2 regions of the Faecalimonas canis genome follow, and region 1 is predicted to be linked to the other one. Evidence: a T-box and tRNA genes for the amino acid it is inferred to sense, from the RefSeq annotation. Region 1 holds a T-box; the other holds one or more tRNA genes.
The links. A T-box is a leader RNA that pairs with one kind of tRNA and senses whether it is charged. The one in region 1 lies ahead of tyrS (tyrosine--tRNA ligase), so its partner is inferred to be a tRNA-Tyr.

Region 1 (15,700 bases):
TCAATTCAAACGCAAGAATTTCTTTTGCTTTATTTAGCTGGCTTCCTTCCCATTTATCCATTTCATCAATTTCTTCTAACGGAAGGAATGTAAGCATACGAATACATTTTAATACATCGTTGTCCGCAACATTTCTCCAGTACTGGTAAAATTCAAATGGAGATGTCTTATTCGGGTCTAACCAAACAGCACCTGACTGTGTTTTACCCATTTTCTTTCCTTCTGAATTTAATAACAACGTAATTGTCATTGCACTTGCATCTTTACCAAGTTTACGGCGGATTAATTCTGTACCTGCAAGCATATTACTCCACTGGTCATCTCCCCCAAACTGTAAATTACAACCATAATTCTGGTACAATGCGTAGAAATCGTACGCTTGCATAATCATGTAGTTAAATTCAAGGAAACTTAATCCTTTTTCCATACGCTGTTTGTAACACTCAGCAGTAAGCATACGATTTACAGAAAAATGCGGTCCTACTTCACGGAGTAAATCAACATAATTTAATCCAAGTAACCAATCTGCGTTATTTACCATCAATGCTTTTCCTTCTGAGAAATCAATGAATTTGCTCATCTGTTCTTTGAAGCAGTCACAGTTGTGCTGAATTTGTTCCGGAGTCATCATGGAACGCATATCGCTTCTTCCTGAAGGATCACCAATATACCCTGTTCCTCCTCCAATCAAAGCAATCGGTTTATTACCTGCCATCTGCAAACGTTTCATTAAGCAAAGCGCCATGAAATGTCCTACATGAAGACTATCTGCTGTAGGGTCAAATCCGATGTAAAATGTTGCTTTTCCTTCATTAATTAAATTACTGATTAACTCTTCATCTGTTACCTGTGCAATTAATCCTCTTGCTTTCAATTCATCATAAATTTTCATTTTCCTATCTCCTCTAATCTTTATATTATGCGGGACAGGTTTTCACTTCTATATAAATAAAAAACTCGCCCCTTATTACTAAAGGGCGAGTATATCTCGCGGTACCACCTTAATTCACATTCAACTCACATTGAATGCCTCAGCAAGTATCTATCAATACTTTCAGCACGATAACGAGTGCCACTCCGTTACAGCCTACTAACATTCGTATTCGGTGTACTGCTCCAAGATGTATTCATAACTGATAGTCCATGCGCCTCTCAGCATCCGGCTGCTCTCTGTATGGCATTTTCAATTACTACTTTTTCTTTTCTTCGCTTTCATTATATATTTGAAATGGTAACGTATTCACTTAATTTTGTCAAGTGCGGTTTCCTTATTAACCGTTTAAAATAACTTCTTTTAAAGATAAATCTTTGTTTAACAATACAACATTACCGACTTTTCCCGCTTTGATTGAACCGTATTTGTCATCCAAACCAACACTTTTTGCCGGATTAATTGTAGCAGCCGCAACTGCTGTTTCTAATGGAATATCCATTTGCTGTACTGCAACTCTCACACAATCCATTAAGTTTGTAACAGAACCTGCCAGAGCACCGTCAGAAACAAGAGTAGCCACATTTCCTTCTACCTTTACTGCCTGACCGCCAAGCGTATATTCACCGTCTTCAAGACCTGTGGCACGCATACTGTCACTGATTAAAACCACTCTGTCTTTAAACATATCAAATGTCGTTCTGACAACTGATGGATGAATATGAACACCGTCTGTAATCAATTCTACAAAACAATGACTACTGTCATGTGCCGCACCGATAACTCCCGGTGCACGATGTGTAAATGCAGGCATCGCGTTATATAAATGTGTCGCATGGTCTGCACCTAAATCATATCCTTTTTTTGCAGTATCATAATCTGCTAATGTATGTGCAAAAGAAATATGTACTTCGTCTTTCAACTCTTCGATAAATTCCATTGCTCCTTCCACTTCAGGTGCAATGTCAACAAGACGATACAATCCGTTTGCCGCTTCCTGCAATCTATGGAACATTTCTACATCAGGTTTTACAATATGTGTTCCTGCCTGAGCACCCTTTTTCCCCGGTGAAATAAAAGGTCCTTCCATGTTAATTCCCGCAAGAACAGCGCCTTCTTCATTTTTATATGCTCCCGCTGTCTTAGAAATACTCATTAATTCTTCTTCAGATAATGTCATTGTTGCAGGAACGATTGTTGTAATTCCCTGTGATGCCTCATATTTGGCAATCTCACGGATTGCTTCCTCTGTTCCGTCACAGAAATCGTGTCCTACTGCACCGTGAAAATGTACGTCAACGAGTCCCGGAATAGCATATCCTCCCTGCCCGTCTATCACTTCGTCCTGATTTGACGCAACATCCTGAAAAACACCGTTTTCAATGATAATTTCTCCCGGTTCAAATTTTCCTTCTTCCGTAAATACCTGTACATTTTTAATAATCATTGTCTTCACCTCTATTGAGCAACTTTAGAATATGCTGCTTCATCACAAACAATTGTTACATCAGGATGCATCTGTAAGATTGATGCAGGTACTTCAGGAGTAACCGGTCCGAAAAATGCTTTCTTAACGATTTCTGCTTTATCCTCACCGCTCACTACAACAACGATTTTCTTAGCACTCATAATTGTTCCAATTCCCATTGTGTATGCCTGTCTTGGAACATCATCTGCTGATGCAAAGAAACGTTTATTTGCTTCAATTGTGCTTTCCTGTAAATCTACACAGTGTGTAACTTTATCAAACTGTGGTGCAGGTTCGTTAAATCCGATATGTCCGTTATGTCCAAGTCCTAATAACTGTAAATCTACCCCTCCAAGAGAAGCGATTAATTCTTCATAACGTGCACATTCTTTTTCAGCATCCGGTTCCATACCGTTTGGTACATTTGTGTTTGCTTTGTCAATGTTAATGTGATTGAAGAAATTATCATTCATAAAGTAATAATAACTCTGGTCATTATCTCTTGGAAGTCCTTTATATTCATCAAGGTTTACTGATTTTACCTGAGAAAAATCAAGATCTCCTTCTTCATATCTTTTAATTAATTCTTTATATGTACCGATTGGTGAAGAACCTGTTGCAAGTCCGAGAACACAATTTGGTTTCATAATAACCTGTGCTCCAATAATATTTGCTGCCTTTCTGCTCATTTCATCATAATCTTTTGCTTTACAAATTTTCATGTCTGTTTCTTCCTTTCTACTATGCTAACTTATAACATTATTGAGTATCAGATAATACTTCTTATATATTATCACGTTATATAAAGATTTTGTAGATTATTTAACCATTTCGTTATCTTTTTTTATTTTATACTGATATATTTTGTATTCTTATAACTTTAATTTGGCAAATGCGTCTGCAAATGCAGTGTTGACCGGCTCTTCTTTCTGCTGTTTCAAATAACGCTGCACATCCTTTTTGCTGACTCCTGCTCCCTCTTTTTCTCTTCTCGCTTTAAATGCAGACATTTTTTCCCTATGTCCGCATACACATACGAACTGCTCCTCGTCACCCTTTTTAATAATTTCCATTTTCTTGTGACAATTCGGGCATCTCGCATTAGAAAGTCTTGCAATCACTTCTTTATGTCCGCATTCTCTGTCCTGACAAACAAGCATTCTTGTATTTTTCCCATTTACTGCCAACATCGGCTTATTACATTTCGGACATTTCTTTGTCGTCACATTATCGTGTCGGAAATTTCCTTCTCCGTGTTTGATTTCTTCTACAATATCTTCCGTATACGCTTCAATCTCTGTCATAAAAGTTTCTTTTGCCATTCTTCCTTCGGCAATACGTGAAAGTTTTCTCTCCCAGTCCGCTGTCAGTTCAGGTTTTTTTAATTCTTTTGGGACAAGTGATAACAACTGTTTTCCTTTTGAAGTAAGATAGATTTCTTTCCCTTTCAGTTCCATAAGAAATGTATTGAAAAGTTTATCAATAATATCCGCTCTTGTAGCCACTGTACCAAGACCGCCTTTTTCCATCGCTGCTAATAACGCTGCTTCGGTAAACCTTGCAGGTGGCTTTGTCTTTCCTTCCGTAGTTGATACCTTTTCGATTGTAAATACATTTTCTTTATCTATCTGTGGTAAAGACTGTTCCGCTAAATCTTCTTCTTTCTCTTCCTCATACTCATATACTGCCTTCCAGCCAACTTGCTGAATTGTCTTTCCTTTTGCCACAAATGTTTCTTTGTCCACTTTTCCTTTTAGCGTTGTCTGCTCATAAATAAACGGCGGATAGAGAACGCTCAAAAATCTTCTCACAACTAAATCATAAATTTTTCTTTCTTCGTTCGTCATATGCTCTAACTGTACATACTGTTCTGTCGGAATAATCGCGTGATGGTCGCTCACTTTTTTATCATCGACAAAAGATTTATTCGTCTGAAGCGGTTTCATCAAAAGACTTCCCGCAAGTTTTTTATATGGTCCGACACCACAGGCACGAAGTCTGTCTTTAATCGTATCCACAATATCCGCTCCTATATATTTTGAATCTGTTCGCGGATACGTCAAAACCTTGTGGTTTTCATAAAGTCTTTGCATAATGTTCAGCGTTTCCTTTGCCGAAAATCCAAATCGTTTGTTTGCATCTCTCTGTAATTCCGTCAAATCATATAGTCCCGGTGCAAATGATTTCTTCGCTGCTTTTTCTACCTTTTCCACTTGAAGTCGTCCGCTTTTCACCGCATTTTCCAATTCTTCTATTCTTTCTTTAGAAAATGTACGGTAACTTCCCGATTTTGTATCCTGCCATGTCCATTTAATTTTCCCTGCCTGAACTGCCAACCCGTAATACGCCTGCGGTTTAAATGTTTTGATTTCCTCTTCCCTCTTGGCAATCATCGCAAGAGTCGGCGTTTGTACACGCCCACATGAAAGTTGGGCATTATATTTACAAGTCAATGCACGGGTAGCATTAATACCCACAAGCCAATCCGCTTCTGCACGGGAAACTGCCGCCATATATAAATCATTATATTTTCTTCCATCTGAGAGGTGTGCAAATCCGTCTTGAATTGCTCTATCTGTTACAGAGGAAATCCATAGACGTTGAATTGGTTTATGGCAGTTCGCTTTCGCTAAAATCCATCTCGCAACAAGTTCACCTTCTCTTCCCGCATCTGTGGCAATGATAATCTTATCCACATCTTTTCTGAACAACTGAGTTTTCACCGCATTATACTGCTTTGCCGTTTTTTTAATAACAACCAGTTCCATTTTCTTCGGCATCATCGGAAGAACATCCATTTTCCACTCTTTAAACTTCTTATCATATCCTTCCGGATCTGCAAGGGTTACCAAATGTCCCAGCGCCCAAGTCACAATATATTTTTCGCCTTCAATTGCGCCCGAAATATTCTTTTTACAATGTAAAACTCTCGCAATATCTCTTGCTACTGATGGCTTTTCTGCAATAACTAATGATTTCATTTCTTTTTTCCTATCCTTTAATTTTTAGTAACATCTCTTTCATTTTCTTTTTTGCTTCCTGAAAATTTTTGTCATCAGGATTGATTTGCAGCACATAGTTCACCTTTCCAAGCAATTGCTTTAAATAAAGAACTTCTTCTTTCTCAGAAAGATTTCTTCTCTGCAAGTGGCCTTTCACTCCATATTTTTCACAGTAATATATTTCCTGCCGAATTGACCTTTTATACGATTTAGAAATATTTGTACCTTCATTTACTACAATCCCCGTAACCGTCTGTCTTTGATATTGTTTCAGCACTCTTGTTTTTTCTTCATTAAGCAAAAATCCCATCTTTCCCAAAAAACTTCTCACCTTATGTTTAACTTCTTTCACTTCAAAATCTCCCGAGAATGTCATGTCATCACTGTATCTTGTATAGGCAATTTTCCGCTCCCCACACCATTTTCCTATATATTCATCAAAAGAATACATAACCAGATTAGAAATCATCGGCGAAGTAACTGCTCCCTGCGGAAGATAATCGTTATAACAACAAAGATGTGCCAGCATTGTCCGTATGGACGCCGGAAAATATTTTTCTGGAAATGCTTTTTGGTAAACCATAAGATATGTAATATTCTCAAAAAAGTCTTCTATATCTAATTTCAAAAGAATCTCTGCGTGACTGTGCGGAAGAGCATTTTCCACTATCCCCATACCTTTTATATAGGCTTTTGCATAGGGCGATACCTTTCTCTCCGCCAAAACATTCTGCAAAATATTTTTCTGTATCCTTCCAAGAAGTGCATCAGGAACAAGGAGTTTTCGCCTACCTCCTTTTTTCTTCGGAATATAGGCTGTATGATAATGAACTTCCGCATGATTGCTGACTGCAAATAATGTCTGTATCTCTTTTCCTTCTTTACACTGAAGACCATCTGTCAGATGAAAAGAACGAATCGCCTCTTCATCTGTGCAATATCTCCACACTCTGTACCCCTTCTTCCTATAAAAAAAGCAGAAACAATACAATACATCGATACCGGAAGTGCGAAGATGTACCGAGGGTCGCAAAGTCGACCGATGCACACGGATGTGTGCAATAGTACTTCGCAGCATCTTCCCGTTTCATGTTTCTCTTTTCCATACCGGACAGCGACTCGCTCCCCTGCTGAAACGGATTTCATCCTTTCAGTTCTGCTATTGTTTCTGCTTAATTTCCTAATTATATCTGATTTCCATTAACATCAATGCGTGAGGCGGTGCTGTTACCCCTGCTGCCTTTCTGTTTTTCGCCTCCAAAATTTCTTTGACCTGTTCCGGCTGATAAAATCCTCTTCCCACTCTAATAAGTGTTCCAACAATAATACGAACCATGTTATAAAGAAAACCATTCCCACTGATCCGAATGGTAATCTCATCACCATTTTTCAAAATCTCTAATTCTTTCACTGTGCGAACCGTACTATCCACATCTGTCTTAATATTACAGAAACTGGCAAAATCATGTTCACCTACCAGATACGCTGCACCTTCTCGCATCTTATCTATATCTAGTTCATATGAAACAAAATAATTTGTTAAACGCTTTGTCGGAATTGGAATTCTCGTATTGACAATATGATACTCATATGTCTTTTCACAATTACAATATCTCGGATGAAAATCCGAAACTACCTCTTCTGATTTTACTACTACAATGTCTTCGGGCAAAATACGGTTCACCGCCATTGCTATCCTATCCGCCGGAATCGTCGTTTCCGTATCAAACACTGCTACATTTCCCATGGCGTGTACACCGGAATCTGTTCGGCTCGCCCCAATCACCACAACATTTTCACCGGTCAGTTTACTTAAGGCTTTATTTATTACTTCTTCTATTGTAATCCCATTTGGCTGAATTTGCCAGCCACAATAATTCGTGCCGTCATAGGCAATCGTCAACTTCACTCTTTTCATATTTTACCTCTATTCTAAAAAAGGGACGGGGTATTTCTTAATTGGGGACGTAGCAAAACTCAATTTTACTACGTCCCCAATTAACTAAAATATCCACACCCGGAAGGAGATATAGCGTCCTACCAGAACCATAACAACTATATATAGTATTGTTACCGCATAAGTAATGTAATCTCTTTTTTTATATACAAGCGGTTTCATTTTTGTTCTTCCTTCTCCACCCTGATAACACCTTGCCTCCATTGCCATTGCCAGATCATTTGCCCTGCGAAATGCTGATACAAACAGTGGAACGAGTATCGGAATCATATTTTTTGCCTTCTGAATAATGTTTCCGTTTTCCAAATCCGCTCCCCTTGCAATCTGTGCTTTCATAATTTTGTCTGTTTCTTCAAGTAAAATCGGAATAAAACGGAGTGCAATGGACATCATCATAGCGATTTCATGTACCGGCACTTTGATTTTGTTAAATGGTTTCAGCAGCCGCTCAATTCCGTCCGTCAATTCATTTGGTGTTGTTGTCAGTGTCATCAATGATGAACCGACAATAAGATAAATAAGACGTATCGCCATATATACCGCTGTGCGAAGTCCTTCATCCGTAATTTTTAAAATCCAAAAAGATACAAGAACCTCTCCCTGATTTGTCAAAAACAGATTGAATAAAACCGTAATCATTAATAAAATCACGATGGGTTTAAGACCTTTTGTAATAAATTTAAACGGTACTTTCGATAATTTTATTACCGTAAACAAAAATACCGTGCAAAGTACATATCCTAACACACTTTTAAATAGGAAAAGTGAAATGAGGTAAAATAGCGTACACATGATTTTTACTCTTGGGTCGAGTCTATGTACAATGCTGTTCGTCGGATAATATTGTCCTATTGTTATATCTCTAATCATAATGCTTTCATTATCTCCTCTACCGCTTCCTCAATTGTCGTTACCTCTGTGCTTACCTCAAAACCTTTATCTTTTAACGCATTCATCACATAAGTGACCTGAGGCGCTGATAAGCCTATCTGTTCCAATTCTTTATAGTGGGAAAATACTTCTTTTGGTGTTCCGTCAAACATTTTTTCACCTTTATTCATAACGATAAGCCTCTCCACATATTTTGCGATGTCTTCCATACTATGAGATACGAGAACTACCGTCATATCACCTTGACGATGTAATTGTGCAATCTGATCTAAAATCTCATCTCTTCCTTTTGGATCAAGTCCCGCGGTTGGTTCATCTAAAACAAGAACTTTTGGGTGCATCGCCAAAACACCTGCGATTGCCACTCGTCTTTTCTGTCCTCCTGATAAATCAAACGGCGATTGCCCATAATATTTTTCCGGAAATCCTACCGCCTCCAATGCTTCTTTCGCCCGCTTTTCACACTCTTCCTTTGAAAGTCCCTGATTTTTCGGTCCAAAACAAACATCAGTCAACACATCCACTTCAAATAACTGATGTTCAGGATATTGGAAAACAAGTCCGACTTCATTTCTAAGATTTCTCATAGAATATCCATCTGCATATACATCCTCGCCATTAAAATAAAATTTTCCGTCCGTAGCCCTGATTAATCCGTTCAAATGTTGAATTAACGTAGATTTTCCCGAACCTGTATGTCCGATAACCCCCACAAACTGTCCGTGAGGAATTTCCAGCGAAACGTCCTTTAACGCCTGTTTGCGATACGCCGTTCCCTCTCCGTATATATAATTGATATGCTCTAATTTAATTGACATAATGCCTCCACTAACTCTTCTGTCTTAAGAATATCCTTCGGAAGTTTTACTCCTTTTTTTCTTAATTCATGTGCCAACATAGTTACTTGAGGAACATCTAACCTATATTTTTTCAACTCGTCTACCTGTGAAAATATTTCTCTCGGCGTCCCATCCATGACAATGCGTCCCTGCTCCATAACAAACACTCTGTCCGCCCCGATAACTTCTTCCATATAATGCGTAATGAGAATGACAGTCACCTTTTCTCTTTTACGAAGTTCCTCTACTGTATGCAAAACTTCCTTTCTTCCGATTGGGTCAAGCATAGCCGTAGGTTCGTCCAGTACGATACATTTCGGACACATGGCAATTACGCCTGCGATTGCAACACGTTGTTTTTGTCCACCTGACAATTTATTCGGTGAATGATGACGATACTCTGTCATACCGACTGCATGAAGACTCTTATCCACACGTTGCCATATTTCCTCTGTAGGAACTCCCAAATTTTCAGGTCCAAATCCCACATCTTCTTCCACAACCGTTCCGATAATCTGATTATCCGGATTTTGAAATACCATTCCTGCCGATTGTCTAATTTCCCAAAGTTTTTCTAAATCCTTTGTATCCTTTCCGTCAACCCACATTGTTCCTTCTGTAGATGTCAAAATGGCATTAATATGTTTTGCCAATGTAGATTTCCCCGAGCCGTTGTGTCCCAAAATCGCAATAAACTGTCCCTCTTCTATATTTAAGTTCACGCCGTCAATGGCACGGTGTTTTCCCACAACATTTCCCATCTCATCTAATTTATCATATTCAAACACAAGGTGTTCTGTTTTTATCATACTCATACGCAAACCTCTTTTCGTCTTGTCACTGTGTGTTATTGTACTTCATCTCACTTTAATTTGCAACAACCTGCTCTTTCCTTCTCCCTTCACGATTTACAATTATAATTCCCGCACATACGCACAGCAATGCAATTATATTCTTTACGGAAAAAATTTCTTCCCCTAAGAAAATACCTGACAACAACACACCAAAAATTGGAATACTAAATCCAAAAATTGCAACTTTGCCAACCGGATTATATTTCAATAATACTGTCCACAAACTAAATGCAACCGTAGAAAGCAACGCCATATAAAATAATAATAAAGTAGATTTTACAGTAAAGTTTGTAATGTTTCCACCTGCAAACATACCGATAAACGTCAATACCGCCCCGCCAAATAACAGTTGATATGCCGTTAAGGTCATCGGTTTTTCCCTATGTGAAATCAATTTCAATGTCACCGAACTTGTACCGTAAGCAATAGAACAAAGCATAACCATTCCTTCTCCCTGAAGAGAAAACCCACTTCCCCACGCTCCCGGCGACAAATTAATAAAAATAACCCCGGCAAATCCTACAATACAACCGAGTGCCTTTCTCCAAGTCATTTTCTCTGCCGGAATAAGCATTGACGCAACAATAATCGCAATAAAGCCGTTTGATGCATTGATAACAGAGCCTTTTGCGCCCGATGTATTTGCCATTCCTATATAAAAGAAAAGATATTGTATCGTTGTCTGCAGCATTCCCTGTGCAAATACATAAGGAACAGATGATTTCTTCAAACAGACAAAACGTTTCTCATATACACACGCCAGCAAAAGCGTTAAAACACCTGCTAACAAAAATCTGTATCCTGCAAATAAAATCTGACTTCCCACCGTCTTAATTTCAAATAATTCATACCCTATCTTTACTGCCGGAAATGCACTTCCCCAAAGTGCACAGCAAATAAGTGCCAAAATCGCAACGACACTTGTCTTTCTCATTGTTTTTTCCATTTTCTCACACTCCATTTTTTCATTTCTCTATTGTAACGAAGTTTCTCCCATTCGTAAAGTAAAAACCGTGCGTTGACAAAATATTTCTCCCACATTACAATAGGATATAACATTATTTTTTCAGAAGAAAGGAAGTAATCAAATGGCAAATCCAATCGTAACATTTGAAATGGAGAACGGAGATATAATTAAAGCAGAATTATATCCTGAAATTGCTCCAAATACAGTAAATAACTTTGTATCTCTTGTAAATTCCGGATATTATGACGGATTAATTTTCCACCGTGTTATTCGCGGTTTTATGATTCAGGGCGGTTGTCCTGACGGAACAGGAATGGGTGGTCCTGGATACACAATTAAGGGAGAATTTAATCAGAACGGATTTACAAATCATTTAAAACATGAACCGGGCGTACTTTCTATGGCTCGTGCAATGCACCCTGATTCTGCAGGTTCACAATTCTTTATCATGCACGAAACTTCTCCTCACTTAGACGGCTCTTACGCAGCATTCGGTAAAGTGACAGAAGGAATGGATATTGTAAATAAAATTGCGGAAACAGCAACAGATTACAATGATAGACCATTAGAAACACAGCGAATGAAAACAGTAACTGTAGAAACATTCGGAGAAAATTATCCTGAACCGAATAAAATGTAATATAAGGCGGCAAGTTTGCCGCCTTTTTTAGAAATTGGAGATACTATGCTTGTTTACTTAGAAATGCTTGAAACACCGGAGGAAAAACTAAAATTTGAACAGTTATATTTCCTCTACAGAGATAAAATGTATGCTGTCGCCTTTAAGATTCTACATAATGAAAATGATGCAGAGGACATTGTCCACGAGTCGTTCAAGACGATTATTGAAAATTTTGAAAAAATAAATGATATTTCCTGTCACAAAACATGGAACTACATTGTTACTATTGTAAAGAACAAATCATTTACACTTTATCAGAAGAAAAAACACCATGAAACCTCCTCCTATGAGGACTGGACTGAGGTGGAAATGAACTTTACACCGGAAGAGGTAACGGAGAAACGAGAAGTCGCAGAAATTCTTGCAGAATTAATTTGCAGCTTACCCTTTCCTTATAAGGAAGTTTTATACTTGCAATACTACAATGCACTTTCCGGTGAGGAAATCGCTAAATTTATCGATAAAACACCTGCCCACGTTCGCAAAATCTCCCAGCGGGCAAAGGCAATGTTGAAAGAGGAATTATTAAAAAGGGGGATTCAAAGTGAATGATAAATTATTAAAAGATGCCGTAAAAATTGCTGTTGAAAAAGATTACCAAAAGGAAGTAACTGATTTTTCGGACAAAGATATTCATACTTTTTCCCCTGCGTTTGAGGAGAAAATGCAACCATTATTACAGTCAAAATCTCCTGTCAGATACCGCAAACGTCTGAAATTCCGTTATCTGCTTGTGGCTGTCCTCATTCTTCTTTTTAGCGGAATGACCGTTCTCGCCAACCCTGATGTTCGGGAACGCATTGGGAAATATTTTGAACAGTTATTTGATGACCATACAGATGTATCATTGGACGTTCCCGAAAATCATAAGGAAAAAGAGTTTGTGAAAGTGAAACCGACTTATATTCCGGAAGGGTACACACAGATAGAAAAAACATATACTAAACAAACACAGGAATACATTCTATCTTTCGTAAATGAAAACGGGGATACCTTACACTACACCCAATCCCTTCCAGAGCAATGGGAAAATTCTCCTAATTCAATCACCTCTGATGGAGTACCAGCCAAAACATTAGATATTGGTGGTTTTCCCGGTTATTTACTTTCTGATGAACACGGAGTATATTCTCTTATTTATATTACTGATAATTATATTTTCTATGTAGGTGGAAAAATAAACGCAGAAGAATTAATTAAAATGATACAAAGTCTACAAAAAGAATAAATCACTTGTAATAAAGGAGGCATTTTATGAAACTATCTCTAAAAACTTACAAACCTTTAGTATTCATTTGGGAAATTATGTGTATACTGTCTTGGTGTAAAGCCCTTTTCCTGCCTGCCGAGATTGAGTACAACTACAGCAGTGTATTTTTCGCACTTAATTTCGTCTATTGCGTTTACAGTATTGTTTTGATTTGGTTGATGCCTAAAAATTTTACAGTTTCTTCCAAGCAAAAAATTGCTGCCGGAATACTTATGCTCGGATTGATTATTAGCATTTTTTTCTAAATCTAAAATTTTTCGACTTTTTCTAAATCAGGGAGATGCTATATTTCCCCCCTAAATAATGTATAAATTGTAAATTTTGTGCTTTTTGATACAATATATGGGTAAAATGCTTGAGCTTTTCGATAAAAATTGCTATAATATATACAAATAAGAATTATTTTCTTAACTTTTGAGGTATTTTTATGGAAATTGAGAAAATGAACGAACAGCAGATTATTGAATATCTCAGGTCTAAATCCGCATCTTCGAAAGCTCTTGGAGTGGCGAAAAGCCGCACAGTAGAAGACTTTTTCATTGAGCATAACATCACCATCAGATGTCCTAAATGTTTATCCCCGAAGAAGGTTAAAAACGGCACAAACGATAGCGGTATCACCCGATATAAGTGCAAGGATTGTGGCAAAGGATACTCAATCGTCACAAATACTATCTTTGAAGGCAGTTCCTATTCCGTTGATGAAGTTATCAATGCTGTCCATGCGGTTCTGAATGGCGATACTACCGTCTATATGTCCGAGAACACCAAAAGCACTACTCAGAGCACCAGCGTTGCTTGGCTCCTGATGCAGAAAATCAGACACACCTTGGCTGATATGCCTATGCCTCATTTATCTGGCATCGTTCAGGTAGATGAAAAGTATGTCCGTGAGGCTCAGAAGGGTTCTCGCTCTCTGGTGTCCTACCTTGACCCCACACAGAGCAGACGAGCAAGAAAGCACAATTACCGCTCCGAGTGTGGCATCTTCGGTCCTGAGTTCGTCAATGTCCTCTGTGCCGTAGATGAACACGGTCACTATTGGGCTAAATGTGTCTGCTTGGGTCCTATGGATTGCGACATCCTTGACCGTGAACTGAGAAGCAATCTCATAAATGTCAGCTATCTATGTTCCGACAACTACGGTGCATATTCCGAGTTTAGCAAGAAGCACAGTTTTAAACATTATGTGGTTCCGTCCAAGTATTTACAGGTTCGTAAGGCTCGTGGTTATGTGGATGCAGATGATGTCTATCATACTTTAACACAAGAGGAGTACGACAAGAACGAGGGTATCAACCAGCAACTCTATAAGGAGAAAATTTACCCCTATGTTGAGAACTCTGGCAGAGACCTCTCGTTCCACGAACTGACCCAGATTAAGAACAAGTTCGGTTTGACGGTCAATGGTGTAAACAGCTTCCACAGCGACATCCAAAGGCTCCTGAATGCCGTTCAAGGCATCTCCAGTGAGTATGTGGCAGCTTATATCGGCTCTTTCGTGTATATCAAGAACTACAAGAGCAAGAACCACATTCGCTCCTTCAATAAGAAGGATGCAGGTAATGTCCTTGCTGAGATGGTTGAATACACCATCAAGAAAAAGTGGTCTCCCACCCTTGCAGACATTAGTGGTCAGAGCATTAACAGACTGCCTCGCCCTTCCAAGAGAACGATTACAGAGGCAAGAAAGCGTATGAAGTCAGCACGAAGCGTGATTGTGGAACCTAAAGCCCACGCTGGTGATGGCAACGCTTATGAAGGTGAAAGCACCGACATTATCTTCAATCACAGCAAGTTCTTCCGCAGTATCGGCACTACAAGGCTTAACGAGCTTGCCAAACTATACGGAGTATACGACAGAAAAGAAACCAAGGCAGACCGTATTCGTCGGTTGTCGGACCTGCCAGAGGCTGACGATATCATCTTCAACGAGATTGCGATTGAGCGATATGGCTCTGTTGAAGATATGAAGAACGCATTTAACAAACTTCCTGAGAAAAGGAAGCGTGGTAGACCGAAGAAAGCATCTTGATTGTAAGATTGTTCTTTTTCCGTCTATATTGATAGTGTAAATAAGGAGTACAGGGGAATTGATTTTCCCCTACACTCCGAATATAATAAGTATTAGACAAACTTGAATTTGACAAAGGAGTGTGATTGTATGAAAAAAATGATATTGGGAGTAGCATGGCAGATATTAGGATTTCTTGGTGCGATTATTATCTTATGCTTTGCAGCACCGCATAAATGGGACTATATGGGGATAACTGGCATTTTAGGTAGTTTGCTGGGATTGGAATTGATAGTCCCTCTTATTGTATGCGTTGTCTTATTTGTTCTGGGAGCAGTTATATGTTTCAATGAAATAACCTCAAAAGATAAGTAATCAAGTTTTAATTTGTCGAATAGAAGCAGGGTTTTCGGACCCTGCTTTTTTCGTGGCAAAAGGAAAAATAGAAGTCAAACACACTGAAGTTATTCTTGTTTTGGTTTCACAATGGCGAAAATCTTATAAAGTGCTTATATTACGGGGTAAACTGCCATCCCCGAATTTAGAAAAAGTCGAAATTTTTTAAAATATTTTGTCACATTTTCCTCCTTGGATTGTTACTAATTATATAAAACAATTCAAGGAGGATTTTTCTATGAAAAAGAATAAACAATTCACCATTCCTTAAGGTTTGCTTAACTTTTGGAAATAACTTCCATACGCATTGACAATACAGTGAACACCTAATACACTGAACTTACTAAAGGAGGGTTAGCTATGATAATACCTAATAAAACTTTTCGTTTTTTAAGAATTATTGCAATTATAATGACGTTTATCTTTTGG
Region 2 (15,700 bases), on a different contig from region 1:
GGATTTTGGAGTTTATAATGGAAATGAAAAGGTTGCATTTTAAAAGGGAATTCTATATAGTGGAAATGTATATCAAAGGATAAAAGGACTGAATGTAATGATAGAAAAAGTTGCGAAATTTGTATCAAAGTGGGAAATGCTTCATAAAGAGGATAAAGTTATTGTAGGCGTATCAGGGGGTGCGGACTCGGTATGCCTTCTTTTTATTTTGCTGGAATTACAAAAGAATATAGAATTTGAGATAATTGTTGTCCATGTAAATCACCTTTTACGCGGCGAAAATGCAGAAAATGATGAGAAATATGTGAGGGAACTTTGCGAAAAATATCATCTCATCTGCGAAGTTTATCGGGAAAATGTGGAATTAATTGCAAAGAAAAGGAAAGAATCATTAGAGGAGGCGGGAAGAAATGTAAGGCGTGAGGCTTTTGAAAAAACTTTGCAAAAGTATCATGGGACAAAAATCGCATTGGCGCATCATAAAAATGATAATGCGGAAACGCTTCTGATGAATCTTGCAAGGGGTAGCGGCTTGGCAGGACTTGGAGGAATGCGTCCGGTAAAAGATAACAGAATTCGTCCGCTTCTCTGTCTTGAGAGAAAAGAGATTGAGGAATACTTGAGAAGCAAATGTATTTCTTATTGCACAGATGAAACGAATCTTTCTGATGATTACACAAGAAACCGTGTGCGTAATCATGTGATACGGATTTTGGAACAGGGTGTAAATGCAAAGACAGTGGCACATTTTTCAGAAACAATGGAGAGAATATGGGAACTTCAGGATTATATGGAAGAGGAAACAGAAAAATTATATAACCGTGTTGTTTCGACAGAGGAAAAGAAGAGAATTATTTTGAAAGAAGAATATGAAAAAGTTTCTTCTGTTTTTTGTGGGTTAATTATAAAAAAAGCGATTGTTTCTATGGCGGAAAGGGAAAAAGATATCCATGCCGTGCATATAGAGGAAGTCCGTAAATTAATGGACAATCAGGTGGGAAGAGAAATTTCGCTTCCTTATGGCATATGTGCATACCGATGTTATGAGGGGGTATGTCTGATGCATGTAAAGGAAAAGGAGCAGAAAATACAACAGGAAAAAGTAAAGTTGGATTTATGGAAGAGTAACAACAGACGGATAGGGGGATGGCACATTTTTTATGAAATAAAGGATGTGGGGGAAATAGAAAGAGTTGAGATAGAAAACCCCTACACGAAGTGCTTTGATTATGATATAATGAACAGTACTATAACGATACGGACGAGGGCTGCGGGTGACTATATTACTATTAATGAAAAGGGAACAAGGCAGAAATTAAAATCCTATTTTATCAATGAGAAGATTCCGAAAGAGGAGAGGGATAACATTCTTCTTCTGGCGGATGGAAATCATATTTTATGGATTTTCGGATATAGAAAAGGATGTGCGTATCAAATAGGTAAGAATACAAAACATATATTGAAAATCACAATAGACAAAGGAGAAGAAGATAATGGCAGAAAAGATTAAAGTGTTAATTTCAGAAGAAGAAGTAAATGAGAGAATTGAAGCGTTAGGAAAGAAAATCAGTGAAGATTATGCCGGAAAAGAGGTACATTTAATCTGTGTATTAAAAGGCGGAGTATTTTTCATGTGCGAACTGGCTAAGAGAATTACAGTTCCTGTATCTATGGACTTTATGAGCGTAAGCAGTTATGGTGACGGAACATCTTCAAGCGGAGTAGTGAAAATCGCAAAAGATTTGGACGAAACATTGGAAGGAAAAGATGTTATTGTTGTGGAAGATATTATTGATTCAGGAAGAACATTGTCATACTTGTTGGAGATTCTCAAGAAGAGAGGACCAAAGAGTATGGGATTATGTACATTGCTTGACAAACCGGATCGTCGTGTAAGAGATGTAAAAGTAGACTATGTGGGATTTGAAATTCCGGATGAATTTGTAGTTGGATATGGACTTGATTATGCACAGAAATATAGAAATCTACCATACATCGGCGTAGTGGAAGGTGTCGAGTAGAAAGGGGTATTAGGAAATTGAATAATGGTAAAAGCAGAGGTGTAAGTGGTTTTCCCTTCATCTTCTTAATTGTGATGTTTTTAGGAATGTGGTGGTTATTGAACGATACTCCGCAGGGCGAAACAGCCTATACCTACAGTGAATTTAAGTCTGCTGTTCGGGAAGATGATGTGAAAACCGTTACAATTAAGCAAAATAAAGCAATTCCAACCGGGCAAGTGGAAGCGGTTTTAAAAGATGACAGGAAAGAAACGTTTAATGTATCGGATGTAAAAGAAGTTGAAAAGTTCTTGGAAAAAGAAAAAGTAGACTATTATGTAAATGATGTTCCGAAGGACAGTTGGTTTGTAACGACAGGATTTTCAACGCTTGTATCCGTAGGACTTATTTTATTCCTGTTTATGATGATGAATCGTCAGGCAAGCGGAGGTGCAGGTGCGAAAGCGATGAATTTCGGAAAGAGCCGTGCAAAAATGAGTACGGACAAAGATAGAAAGATTACGTTTTCGCAGGTAGCGGGACTTCAGGAAGAAAAAGAAGACTTGGAAGAAATTGTGGACTTTTTAAAAGAGCCGAAGAAATATATTCAAGTCGGAGCAAGGATTCCGAAAGGAGTACTTCTCGTAGGCCCTCCGGGAACGGGTAAGACACTTCTTGCAAAAGCAGTTGCAGGGGAAGCGGGTGTTCCGTTTTTCACCATTTCCGGTTCAGACTTTGTGGAAATGTTTGTCGGTGTCGGCGCTTCCCGAGTGAGAGATCTGTTTGAAGAAGCGAAAAAGAATGCACCATGTATCATTTTTATAGATGAGATTGATGCGGTTGCGAGAAAGCGTGGAACAGGAATGGGTGGCGGTCATGATGAGAGAGAGCAGACTCTGAACCAACTTCTTGTTGAGATGGACGGTTTTGGTGTGAATGAAGGCATTATTGTAATGTCTGCCACAAACCGTGTAGATATTCTTGATCCGGCGATTTTAAGACCGGGACGATTTGACAGAAAAGTTATGGTTGGAAGACCTGATGTAAAAGGAAGAGAGGAAATTCTCCGTGTACACGCAAAAGGGAAACCGCTGGGTGATGATGTGGATTTATTACAGATTGCGCAGACAACAGCGGGCTTTACCGGAGCGGATTTGGAAAATCTGTTAAATGAAGCGGCAATCAATGCGGCGAAAGAAGACAGGGTTTATGTAAAACAGGATGATATTCGCAAAGCGTTTGTAAAAGTCGGTATCGGGGCGGAGAAGAAGAGCCGTATTATTTCCGAGAAAGAAAAGAAGATTACAGCATATCACGAGGCAGGACATGCGATTTTATTCCATGTTCTTCCGGATGTAGGACCTGTTTACAGTGTGTCTATTATTCCAACAGGAACGGGGGCTGCAGGTTATACAATGCCTCTTCCTGAAAAAGATGAAATGTTTAATACAAAAGGACAGATGCTGCAGGATATTACGGTATCACTCGGTGGACGAATTGCGGAAGAAATTATTTTTGATGATATTACAACGGGGGCATCTCAGGATATTAAGCAGGCGACAGCCATGGCGAAATCGATGGTAACAAAATTTGGTATGTCAGAGGCGCTTGGCCTGATTAATTATGATAATGATAGTGATGAAGTGTTTGTGGGGCGTGATTTTGCACATACGTCAAGAGGATACGGTGAGGAAGTTGCAGGTCAGATTGACAGAGAAGTGAAACGTATTATTGATGAATGTTATGCGAAAGCGAAATCAATTATTGAGGAATATCAGTCTGTACTTCATGCGTGTGCCGAGGCTCTGCTTGAAAAAGAAAAAATTACAAGAGAGGAATTTGAGGCGTTGTTTGAAGAAACGGTTTCTGAGAGTTAGAGAAGGAGTGCTTCTATGAATAGACAGGCGTTATTTAGTGATGGGACGGGGAGTTATGTTTGGCCTCCCGACCCGTCGGTAAATGGCCGGATTACTATACGTTTTCGCACAGCTAAAGATGATGTGGAAAAGGTATGGCTTGTATCCGGAAAAGAAAGATTGCCGATGACAAAGACAGGAACAAAAGGGAACTTTGATTATTATACGGTTGAAAAACAATTGGGCAGTGAGATTTTTTATTATTATTTTGAGATAAAGAGTAAAGATGATTATTGCTACTATAATACATACGGAGTTTGTAAAGACCTGATTCATTCTTATTCCTTTGCCGTTGTACCGGGATTTTCTACACCTGACTGGGCGAAGGGAGCGGTAATGTATCAGATTTTTGTTGATCGGTTTTGTAACGGTGATAAAACAAATGATGTGGAAACAAGAGAATATTTGTATATAGGAGAACCGTCCCAAAAGGTGACGGATTGGAACCGTTATCCGAGAGAAATGGATGTGCGTGATTTTTACGGCGGAGATTTAAAAGGGGTTATGGATAAATTAGACTATCTTCAGGATTTGGGTATTGAGGCTATTTATTTTAATCCGATATTTGTTTCTCCTTCTAATCATAAATATGATATACAGGATTACGATTATATTGATCCGCACTATGCGGTAATTGTAAAAGACGGCGGAGATTTAATTGGAGAGCGTGCTAAAAATAATGTTCATGCGACAAAGTATCAGGTAAGAACGACAGACAAGGAGAATTTAGAGGCGAGCAATCGCTTTTTTGCTCAGTTAGTTGAAGAGATTCATCGGCGAGGAATGAAAGTGATTTTAGATGGCGTATTTAATCACTGCGGTTCTTTTAATAAATGGCTGGACAGAGAGCATATTTATGAGAGACAACAGGGATATGAAAAGGGGGCATATGTTTCAAAGGACAGTCCCTACAGGGAATTTTTTCATTTTGATGCAAATAATGACTCCGACTGGCCGTATAATAGCCGTTACGAAGGCTGGTGGGGACACGATACCCTTCCTAAATTAAATTATGAAGATTCTCCAAAATTGGAAGAATATATATTAAATATTGCAAGAAAATGGGTTTCTCCTCCGTACAATGTAGATGGTTGGAGATTGGATGTTGCCGCGGACTTAGGTTACAGTAACGAGTATAATCATGAATTTTGGAAAAAGTTCCGTAATGCCGTTAAAGAAGCAAACCCGAATGCTGTTATTATTGCGGAGCATTATGGTGATCCGGGAGAATGGCTTTTGGGTGATGAGTGGGATACGGTGATGAATTATGATGCTTTTATGGAACCGATTACATGGTTTTTAACCGGTATGGAAAAGCACAGTGATGAGGAACGACATGAACTTTGGGGAAATGCAGATCATTTTATTGAAACGATGAAATATCATATGTCTAAAATGTTTACACCGTCAAGTCTTGTTGCGATGAATGAACTTTCCAATCATGACCATTCCCGTTTTTTGACGAGAACAAATCATATGGTTGGGCGAGCGGCGCGGCTTGGTCCGGAAGCGGCGGAAGAATATGTGAGTAAGGCTGTTTTCAGAATTGCCGTCACAATGCAGATGACTTGGATTGGTGCGCCGACTGTTTATTATGGTGATGAAGCAGGGGTATGTGGATTTACCGATCCGGATAACAGACGAACGTATCCTTGGGGATTTGAGGATAAGTCATTGATTTCTTTTCATAAAGAAATGATACGTATCCATAAGAAATATGAAGAATTTAAGAGTGGTTCGATTTTATTGTTACACGGTGATGAACATATTTTGGCATATGCCAGATTTAGTGATGAAAAGCAGTTTGTCGTCGTGATAAATAATAGAAGTGAGCGTGCGGAAGTGGTTGTTCCGGTATGGCGTGCCGGCGTTCCGGAACAAAGTCGGATGAGAAGATTGATGTACACTTATGATGATGATTATACAACAGAATATGAGGAAATCATTGTGAAAAACGGTGAAATTGTTGTTAATATGGGAAAGCATTCGGCACTCGTAATGAAAACAATGGAATTTTAAATTATAGGGCGTCTTATGGCGTCCTATTTTTAAATAATTATAAGTTTTTCTTGCTTTTTTTATTGGGATATGGTATAAATAATTATTGTTGAGATGTATGGATGGATTCCCGAGTGGCCAAAGGGGGCAGACTGTAAATCTGTTGGCACCGCCTTCGAAGGTTCGAATCCTTCTCCATCCATTCCAAATTTCTTATTTATATATGCCGCAGTGGCGGAACAGGCAGACGCACAGGACTTAAAATCCTGCGGGACTTATACTCCCGTACCGGTTCGATTCCGGTCTGCGGCAGTAAAAAGAAGCGGGAGAGAAATCTTTGAGATACAAAGGTTTCTCTCTTTCTTTTTGAATGTATATGTAAAAGTGCATTTTTAGAAAAACAGACTAGGAAATTGTAGAGAACTGCGGTATAATGTACCGAGAGTAAGAAGTAGTATAGAGTGAAAGAGAAGATAATTGAGGAGAAAGAGATGAAAGAGATGAAGATCACAGATACAGTTAAGTATATAGGTGTAGATGATAAGACGTTAGATTTGTTTGAAAGTCAGTATGTGATTCCAAATGGAGTTTCCTATAACTCATATGTCATTCTTGATGAAAAAGTAACGGTTATGGATACGGTAGATGCAAGGGCGACAGAAGAGTGGCTTGCTAATTTGGAAGAAGTTTTGAATGGAAGAACGGTAGATTATTTAGTTGTATCTCATATGGAACCGGACCATGCGGCGAATGTACAGAGATTAATTGAAAAATATCCGAATATGCAGGTGGTTGGAAACGCAAAAACATTCAATATGATTCTACAGTTTTTTAATGTAGATTTAGAAGGAAGAAAAGTTGTTGTAAAGGAAGGCGACACTTTAAATATTGGAAATCATACATTACAGTTTTTTATGGCTCCAATGGTACACTGGCCGGAAGTTATGGTTACTTATGAACAGTCAGAGAAAATTCTCTTTTCAGCAGATGGATTTGGAAAATTCGGAGCGTTAGATGTAGACGAAGAATGGGCTTGTGAAGCCAGACGTTATTATTTTAATATTGTAGGAAAATATGGTATGCAGGTACAGGCGCTTTTAAAGAAAGCGGCAACACTGGATATTGAAATGATTTGTCCTCTTCATGGTCCGATTTTAAAAGAAAATTTAGGATATTATATTGATAAATATAATACATGGAGCAGTTATGAGCCGGAAGAAGAAGGCGTTTTGATTGCGTACGCTTCTATTCATGGAAATACTGCGGCGGCAGCGAAAAAAATGGCGGAAATCCTTTGTGAAAAGGGTGTGAAAAAAATTGATGTGATAGATTTGGCGAGAGGTGATATGTCAGAGGCGCTTGAAGATGCATTCAAATATGACAAATTGGTTGTGGCTTCAGCGACTTATGATAATGGAATATTTCCGTGTATGGAAGACTTTTTAGCACATTTAAGAGCGAAAAATTTCCAGAAACGTAAAGTAGCACTTATGGAAAATGGTTCGTGGGCGCCGACAGCGGCAAAACAGATGAAAGCAGTGTTTGAAGGGTTGAAAGAAATGACAATCTGCGATACGGTAGTGACAATCAAATCCGTGATGAATGACGACACAGTGGAAGTTATGGAAAAAATGGCAGATGAATTAATGGCGTAAAGTGATAAGGGCATGGCGTGTGAACCATGTCCTTTTGCTTTATGGTGGAGTAATGAAAAAGTTGAATAATTATGAAAAAAGTTCTTGACAATATTTTATATATCTGATATGATATTAAACGTGTCAGAGATAAGTTATCAAATGGCATAAGCCCAGATAGCTCAGTCGGTAGAGCAGAGGACTGAAAATCCTCGTGTCGCTGGTTCGATTCCGGCTCTGGGCATAGTTGAATAAGATTTATTATGCGGGTGTAGTTCAATGGTAGAACACTAGCCTTCCAAGCTAGATACGTGGGTTCGATTCCCATCACCCGCTTTTTTGCTGTGTAAAAATAGAGAATATGCTATACTATAATCAACTAAGCGATATGTTTTGTAGAGTAAGGAGTTGACGGTATGGTTAAGAAAATGAGTATTCTGTTATTTGTAACGGCATTATCCTTTTCTACTATTTCCTGTAAAAAAGAGGTAAGCCCATTAGAAGATGTGAACAAAGATAATCTTGTTCAAATCTCAATGGCTGATGAGGAAATAATAACACGCGGGCAAGAATATATTGTTTTAGGTGAGGATGACTCCGAAACATTGCTGGAGGAGTTGAAAAATATATCATATAAGAAAGTGGACAATGATAGCATTAAGGGTTCGATTTATCATATGGAGATACAGTTTGAGGTGGAAAAAGAAATCATGTTAAAGACACTGTATTTTTATAATCCGGATAAAATTAAAATAGATGACGAACTGTATCGGACTCCAAAAGAAACATATAAAAAGTTTGAGAAATATTTTTAGTGAAAATGGGCGTATCAATTTTGGTATGCCCTTAAATTTTGTCTATTATCAGATAAATTGAAACACTTCTTAAGGAAAAGATAAGCATTTGTTCATAGAATATAAACAAAATACGGATTGTTTTAAAAGAATACAATTTATAAAAAATATTTTCTTGCAATTACTGGGGTGACCATATAAAATAAGTCTAACTTTATAAAACGGTAAAATGAAAGGAGATATTACTAGGAAAAAGAATTTGAAAAAACTTGTTACTTTTTTATTGGTTTTTGCCTTATGTTTTTCCTTTTGTCCGTTTGCATTAGCAGTGGATGGTTCGGTGTAAAAAACGCCAGATGAGTCAAAAGAGTACTACTTAGATGTGGTTGATGAAAACGGAAATATTATTACTCTTTTTGTTGAAGAAAGTACGTATTATCTTGAACAATTCAGTACTCGTTCTATCCCTTCTCATCAAGGGGGAACGGGAGGTCATAAAGTAGGCGAAACAAAAACAGTTAAAGTTAAAATCACAAATGCTCAATTGGCTGGTATTGGTAAAGTTGGAGATATATTAAAAGGAAATGCGTTGACAAAACTAGGGGAATTAGCCGGTCAAGCAGCAGTGAAAGCAGTGGGAAAAACTATAGCTAGAGGTGCTGGTACGGTTGCCATAGTTGCAGGAGCTATTGGAATTGCAAACGCATTTATAGGGAATAATGGTTTTCAAGTGACAATGACATTTAAGTGGACACATTTTGAACACAAAATCCAAGGAATAGATCTGTATGATTGGGGACTTAGTGGCGTGAAAGTTGTCCCTTATTAAAGCAAAAGTTTCATACAGAAGCGAGGTGGATTGTTATGAAAAATGTAAAAAAATATTTACCTTATATCATTGATGTTATAATCTATATTGTTATTGGAATTGGTATAGTCCGTAATTGGATAGCGATTAATATTCTTCTTCTAATTCTCTTGCTAAAGATAATACTTGACGAGTTTCGTGGGTGGAAAGAAAACAGGAAAATTTCAACGTTTATTTCATTTCTTGCATTGTTTGTTGGGTGGATTTTGCAGATAGCGTTGACAATAAAGACCGGAAAACTACTATAAATATTCTTATTATAGACTGTGGGGCGTATCAAACGATACGCCCCACAATTTTATTTCGTCAGCACCTCGGCGCCGTTTTCAGTAATTAATACCATATATTCAATCTGAGCGGACAGACCGTCATCTTCCGTGTAAACGGTCCAACCATTATCCTCGTCGACAAAGAAATCAGGACTTCCTTCATTAATCATCGGTTCAATAGTGAAAATCATGCCCGGAACGAGTACCATTTCACTTCCTTTTGGTGTAACGTAACTGACAAAAGGCTCTTCGTGAAATTCAAGACCAATTCCGTGTCCTCCAATATCCTCTACAACGGAATAGCCGTTAGCCTGTGCGTGAGAGTTGATTGCATCTGCAATGTCGCCTAAATGTCCCCAAGGTTTTGCCATTGCCAGACCTCTTTCTACACATTCTTCTGTAACTTGAACGATTTTTTCTGCTCTTTCAGAAATTTTTCCAATAGTAAACATTCTGGAAGCGTCAGAAAAATAACCATTTAAAATTGTAGATACGTCTACATTAATAATATCTCCTTCTTCAAGGATAATATTTTCATCAGGGATTCCGTGACAGATTTCATTATTTAATGATGTGCAGACACTTTTTGGGAAACCCTCGTAGCCGAGAGGGGCAGGGATTCCGCCGTGTTCGGTTGTATAGTCATATACGAGTTTATCAATTTCAGCAGTACTCATTCCTGCGTGAATATGTTTTGCAACATGGTCCAATACGGCAGTATTTAATTCAGCGCTTTTTTTAATTCCTTCAATCTGCTCGGGAGTTTTCAATATATCGCGGGTCGGCACGATATGCCCCTGTTCTTCCAGTAAAGCAATTTTCTCATCAATAAACATATGGCATTTTTTATATTTTTTACCACTGCCACACCAGCAGGTATCATTTCTCTCCATATTAAATCCTCCTTCTTTTTCATTCTATTCTATTATAGAACATTTTTTGCAGAATGACACGGACAAAATGGAAATTAAAAATCTTGTTTGTGTTCCTGTATTCGTGCTATAATGAAGTGTCAAGCAGACAATTTTTGCGTCAGCATAGAAGGAGAGAGGATATATGTCATATACAGCATTATATCGTAAATTTCGTCCGAGCGAGTTTGATGATGTTAAAGGACAGGATCATATTGTGACGACTTTGAAAAATCAGATAAAAGCAGATCGTATTGGTCACGCCTATCTTTTTTGTGGGACAAGAGGAACGGGTAAGACGACAATAGCCAAAATTTTTGCAAAGGCAGTGAATTGTCAGCATACGGTAGACGGAAGTCCTTGTGGTGAGTGTGAAATGTGTCGTGCCATTACTTCGGGAGCGTCCATGAATGTGATTGAGATAGATGCGGCGTCCAATAATGGTGTAGACAATATTCGAGAAATTCGTGAAGAAGTGGCGTACAGACCAACCGAGGGGAAATATAAAGTTTATATTATTGACGAGGTGCATATGCTTTCTATAGGAGCGTTTAATGCACTGTTAAAGACCTTGGAAGAACCGCCGGAATATGTTATTTTTATTTTGGCGACTACAGAGGCACATAAAATTCCGATAACCATTTTGTCGAGATGTCAGCGATATGATTTTAAAAGAATTAGTATTGATACGATTGCTGACAGGCTGAGGGAACTGATGTTAGAAGAAAAAGTGGATGTGGAGGAAAAGGCAATTCGCTATGTGGCGAAAATGGCGGATGGTTCTATGCGAGATGCACTCAGTCTTTTGGATCAGTGTATCGCTTTTTATCTGGGACAGAAGTTGACTTATGATCATGTGCTGGAAGTGCTGGGGGCAGTGGATACAGATGTGTTTAGCAGGCTTCTCCGTCAGATATTAAGAAGGGATGTTTCTGCCGTACTAAAGAGTGTGGAAGAACTTGTTATGCAGGGACGCGAACTGACACAAATGGTAAATGACTTTACATGGTATTTGAGAAATCTGCTTTTGGCGAAAACTTCTGATAATATGGAAGAGGTTTTGGACGTTTCTACAGAGAACTTGCAGCAGTTGCAAGAAGAGGCGGAAATGATAGAAGTTGATGTGCTTCTTCGCTATATTCGAATTTTTTCGGATTTATCTAATCAAATAAAGTATGCAGTGCAGAAACGTATTTTATTGGAAGTAACGTTGATTAAATTGTGCAAACCTGCTATGGAAACAAATCAGGATACACTGCTTGACCGTATTCGTGCCGTGGAGGAGAAAGTGGAACAGGCGGGAGAGATACAGGTTGTCAGAGAAGTAGTTGAAACGAAAAGAGAACCGATGGTGAAACCGGTGTTGGAAAAAGCGATTCCGGAAGATGTAAAAGAAGTTGTGAAAAATTTTCGTTCAATTGTCAATGAAACTTCGGGGCTTTTAAAAGGATATTTGAAAAATGCAAGATTAAGCCTTGGAGGCGAGGATAAATTACTTGTTATTCTGCCGGATGAATTGTCGGCAGATTTTGTCAGACAGGAACAGCACAAACAGGAATTAACGGAATTGATTGAAAACAGAATCGGCAAAGCGATTACGATAGAAGTGCGTCAAGTGGAAGAAGGACGTAGATTTGAGGAAAGTTTTGTGGATATAGAACAAGTAGTGCATATGGACATTACAATAGAAGATTAAGGAGGATTTTAATATGGCAAAACGTGGAGGATTTCCGGGAGGAATGCCTGGGAATATGGCGAATTTAATGAAACAGGCTCAGAAAATGCAGCGTCAGATGGAAGAGCAGGCAAAGGAAATGGAATCAAAAGAATTTACGGCAACTGCGGGTGGTGGTGCTGTAGAGGTGACTGTATCAGGAACAAGAACGGTTACGAAAGTGAAATTACAGGAAGAAGTAGTTGATCCGGATGATATAGAAATGTTGGAAGATTTAATTATGGCAGCGACAAATGAAGCACTTCGTAAAGTTGATGAGGAATCTTCATCCGCAATGGCAAAACTTACAGGCGGATTAGGCGGAGGAATGCCATTCTAATTTAGGGGAAATAGAAATGGATTATTATAGCAGTCAGATAAGCAAATTGATAGAGGAACTTTCAAGACTTCCCGGAATAGGAGCGAAATCTGCGCAACGTTTGGCATTTCATATTATTCATATGCCGAAAGAACAGGTAGAACAAATGGCGAATGCCATGGTAGAGGCGAGAAACAATGTTCGCTACTGTTCAAAATGTTATACGCTGACGGACAGGGAAGTATGTCCTATTTGTAGTGACAGCAGTCGTGATGAGAAGACGATTATGGTTGTGGAAACAACGAGAGATTTGGTTGCCTATGAAAAAACCGGAAAATATCGCGGAGTTTATCATGTACTTCACGGTGCGATTTCTCCAATGCTTGGAATCGGACCAGGGGATATTAAATTAAAAGAACTTATGGAACGTTTACAAGGTGATGTGGACGAAGTGATTATTGCGACAAATTCCAGTCTTGAAGGGGAAACGACAGCGATGTATATAAGTAAATTGATTAAACCTACAGGTATTAAGGTAAGCCGAATTGCAAGCGGAGTTCCTGTTGGTGGGGATCTGGAATATATTGACGAGGTGACATTGCTTAGAGCGTTAGAAGGAAGAACAGAATTATAACGTTGGAGAATAGGAGTTGCGTCTTACAGCAAAGTAGGATAGAATAGGGTAGAAAAGAAAGAAAACAGGAGGCAAGTCTAATGAACAAATTAGAATTGATGAAAGTTGCTAATGAAGTTCGTAAAGGTGCGGTGACGGCGGTATTTAATGCTAAGTCGGGACATCCGGGCGGATCGTTATCTGCGGCGGACATTTACACATATTTATTTTTTGAAGAGATGAATATTGATCCTGCCGATCCGAAGAAAGATGACAGGGATCGTTTTGTGCTATCAAAAGGGCATACGGCACCGGGATACTATGCGGCGTTGGCAAATAGAGGATTTTTTCCGGTAGAAGATTTAACTACATTGAGAAAAGTTGGTTCATATTTACAGGGACACCCAGATATGAAGCATATTCCGGGAGTAGATATGTCAAGCGGTTCTCTAGGACAGGGTATTTCGGCAGCAGTAGGTATGGCGATTTCGGGGAAACTGAGAAAGAAAGATTATAGAGTATATACACTGTTGGGTGACGGAGAAATTCAGGAAGGTCAAGTTTGGGAAGCGGCAATGCTTGCGGCACATCACAACTTAGATAATTTAGTTGTTATCGTGGATAACAATAACCTTCAGATTGATGGTTCGATTGATGAAGTCAACTCTCCATATCCGATTGATAAAAAGTTTGAAGCATTTAATTTCCATGTAATCAATGTGGATGGACATGATTTTGATGCTCTTGACGCTGCGTTCAAAGAAGCGAGAGCAACAAAAGGTCAGCCGACAGCCATTATTGCAAAAACAATCAAAGGAAAAGACGTTTCCTTTATGGAAAATCAGGCTTCATGGCATGGTGCTGCTCCAAATGAAGAACAATATGCAGTTGCTATGGCAGATTTAGAGAAAGTAGGTGAAGCATTATGTCAGATGTAAAGAAAATCGCAACGAGAGAAAGTTATGGCAATGCTTTAGTGGAATTAGGGAAACAACATGAGGATATCGTAGTGCTTGACGCAGATTTAGCGGCAGCAACAAAAACAGCAATGTTTAAAAATGTTTTCCCTGAACGTCATATTGACTGTGGTATCGCAGAATGTAATATGGTTGGTGTGGCAGCAGGACTTGCGGCAACAGGAATGGTTCCGTTTGCGAGTTCATTTGCCATGTTTGCAGCAGGACGTGCTTTTGAACAGATTCGTAACTCTGTAGGGTATCCGAAATTAAATGTAAAAATTGGTGCAACTCATGCCGGAATTTCCGTAGGGGAAGACGGAGCGACACACCAGTGTAATGAAGATATTGCTTTAATGAGAACAATTCCGGGAATGGTTGTTATCAACCCTTCGGATGATGTGGAGGCAAGAGCGGCAGTAAAAGCGGCTTATGAACATGAAGGACCGGTATATCTCCGCTTTGGAAGGTTGGCAGTTCCTGTTATCAACGACAATACAGAATACAAATTTGAATTAGGAAAAGGTATTACTTTAAAAGAAGGTAAAGATGTGACAATTATCGCTACGGGGCTTCCTGTATCGGAATCTCTTGAGGCGGCAGAAATGTTAGAAAAAGACGGAATTTCTGTGAGAGTTATCAATATTCATACAATCAAACCATTGGATGAAGAAATTGTTGCGAAAGCAGCAAACGAAACAGGCAAAATCGTTACAGTAGAAGAGCATTCTATTATCGGTGGTCTTGGAAGTGCGGTTTGTGATGTTGTTGCAGAGAAAGCGCCTGCAAAAGTAATGAAAATCGGGATTAATGATGTATACGGAGAATCGGGTCCGGCGTTGGAATTAATTAAAAAATATGGTTTAGATGCGGAAAGCATTTACAAAAAAGTAAAAGCATTTGTATAGAAGAAATACACCTTGAGTTTTGACTTGAGGTGTATTTTTGACAAGCGGGGGCAAAATGAAGAGGGAAAATATCGTTCAAAAAATATATAAATTGAGAGAAGAGTGGAAATATGATTTTTATGAGTGTGTACAGGATATTGCGGAACATCCTGTAGTATTGCGTATGAAACTTTATTCTCATCATGGCACGACAAGTTGCTATAAACATTGTATGAATGTGGCGTATTATAATTACCAGTGGTGCAGATTTTTTCATTTGGATGCAAGGTCGGCAGCAAGAGGTGCTATGCTACATGATTTGTTTTTGTATGACTGGCATACTCATGCGGCAAAAACAGGAGATAGATTTCATGGGCTGACACACCCAAACACTGCTTTGAAAAATGCAGAAAAATTTTTTGAACTGAATAAAATAGAAAGAGATATTATATATTCTCATATGTGGCCGGTGACTTTGTTTAGATTTCCAAAGACAAAAGAAGGATTTATTACGACATTAACCGACAAATATTGTGGCGCTTGTGAGAGTAGTAAAAGAAGAAAAAGAGAGAAAAGGCGGGAAAAATAAAAATCCCGTCTTTTTCTGTATGAAAAAGTCGAAACTTTTCAGAGGTAAGGTGACAATATCCGATAAAATAAGCGTTTCTCATATGCTAGTATGAAGAAAAATATGCGGATGAGGTGAAGAGTTATGGAAAGAAAAATCCCTAAAAATGTAAAGCAGATAGGAAATGTCAGTGATTCTCTGAAAATTTATGTGGAAGATTATGTCGATACATATCTAAATCAACTTTGTGAAA

Region 2: it encodes a tRNA-Tyr, which carries the amino acid that the T-box ahead of tyrS (tyrosine--tRNA ligase) is inferred to sense. The anticodon was not compared.

Annotation. Positions count from the first base shown of each region.
Region 1 is NZ_BAAHSI010000007.1:398-16,097, forward strand. Features, by position in the region: gene tyrS (tyrosine--tRNA ligase) at 1-892, opposite strand, end outside; T-box leader at 971-1,216, opposite strand; gene nagA (N-acetylglucosamine-6-phosphate deacetylase) at 1,272-2,378, opposite strand; gene nagB (glucosamine-6-phosphate deaminase) at 2,390-3,121, opposite strand; gene ACYPXO_RS01925 (DNA topoisomerase III) at 3,272-5,380, opposite strand; gene ACYPXO_RS01930 (reverse transcriptase family protein) at 5,391-6,350, opposite strand; gene truA (tRNA pseudouridine(38-40) synthase TruA) at 6,582-7,319, opposite strand; gene ACYPXO_RS01940 (energy-coupling factor transporter transmembrane component T family protein) at 7,404-8,228, opposite strand; gene ACYPXO_RS01945 (energy-coupling factor transporter ATPase) at 8,225-9,067, opposite strand; gene ACYPXO_RS01950 (energy-coupling factor transporter ATPase) at 9,052-9,903, opposite strand; gene ACYPXO_RS01955 (DMT family transporter) at 9,956-10,888, opposite strand; gene ACYPXO_RS01960 (peptidylprolyl isomerase) at 11,031-11,549, shown strand; gene ACYPXO_RS01965 (RNA polymerase sigma factor) at 11,565-12,143, shown strand; gene ACYPXO_RS01970 (DUF4367 domain-containing protein) at 12,136-12,819, shown strand; gene ACYPXO_RS01975 (IS1/IS1595 family N-terminal zinc-binding domain-containing protein) at 13,289-14,896, shown strand; gene ACYPXO_RS01980 (hypothetical protein) at 15,026-15,250, shown strand; gene ACYPXO_RS01985 (hypothetical protein) at 15,632-15,700, shown strand, end outside.
Region 2 is NZ_BAAHSI010000006.1:3,591-19,290, reverse strand. Features, by position in the region: gene ACYPXO_RS01905 (SpoIIE family protein phosphatase) at 1-18, shown strand, start outside; gene tilS (tRNA lysidine(34) synthetase TilS) at 98-1,510, shown strand; gene hpt (hypoxanthine phosphoribosyltransferase) at 1,494-2,021, shown strand; gene ftsH (ATP-dependent zinc metalloprotease FtsH) at 2,039-3,877, shown strand; gene ACYPXO_RS01885 (glycoside hydrolase family 13 protein) at 3,893-5,935, shown strand; tRNA gene ACYPXO_RS01880 (tRNA-Tyr) at 6,035-6,116, shown strand; tRNA gene ACYPXO_RS01875 (tRNA-Leu) at 6,140-6,226, shown strand; gene ACYPXO_RS01870 (FprA family A-type flavoprotein) at 6,406-7,569, shown strand; tRNA gene ACYPXO_RS01865 (tRNA-Phe) at 7,720-7,792, shown strand; tRNA gene ACYPXO_RS01860 (tRNA-Gly) at 7,814-7,884, shown strand; gene ACYPXO_RS01855 (hypothetical protein) at 7,965-8,363, shown strand; gene ACYPXO_RS01850 (hypothetical protein) at 8,725-9,171, shown strand; gene ACYPXO_RS01845 (hypothetical protein) at 9,207-9,458, shown strand; gene ACYPXO_RS01840 (methionyl aminopeptidase) at 9,509-10,372, opposite strand; gene dnaX (DNA polymerase III subunit gamma/tau) at 10,536-12,086, shown strand; gene ACYPXO_RS01830 (YbaB/EbfC family nucleoid-associated protein) at 12,100-12,444, shown strand; gene recR (recombination mediator RecR) at 12,461-13,057, shown strand; gene ACYPXO_RS01820 (transketolase) at 13,138-13,974, shown strand; gene ACYPXO_RS01815 (transketolase family protein) at 13,962-14,900, shown strand; gene ACYPXO_RS01810 (HD domain-containing protein) at 14,956-15,468, shown strand; gene ACYPXO_RS01805 (LysM peptidoglycan-binding domain-containing protein) at 15,592-15,700, shown strand, end outside.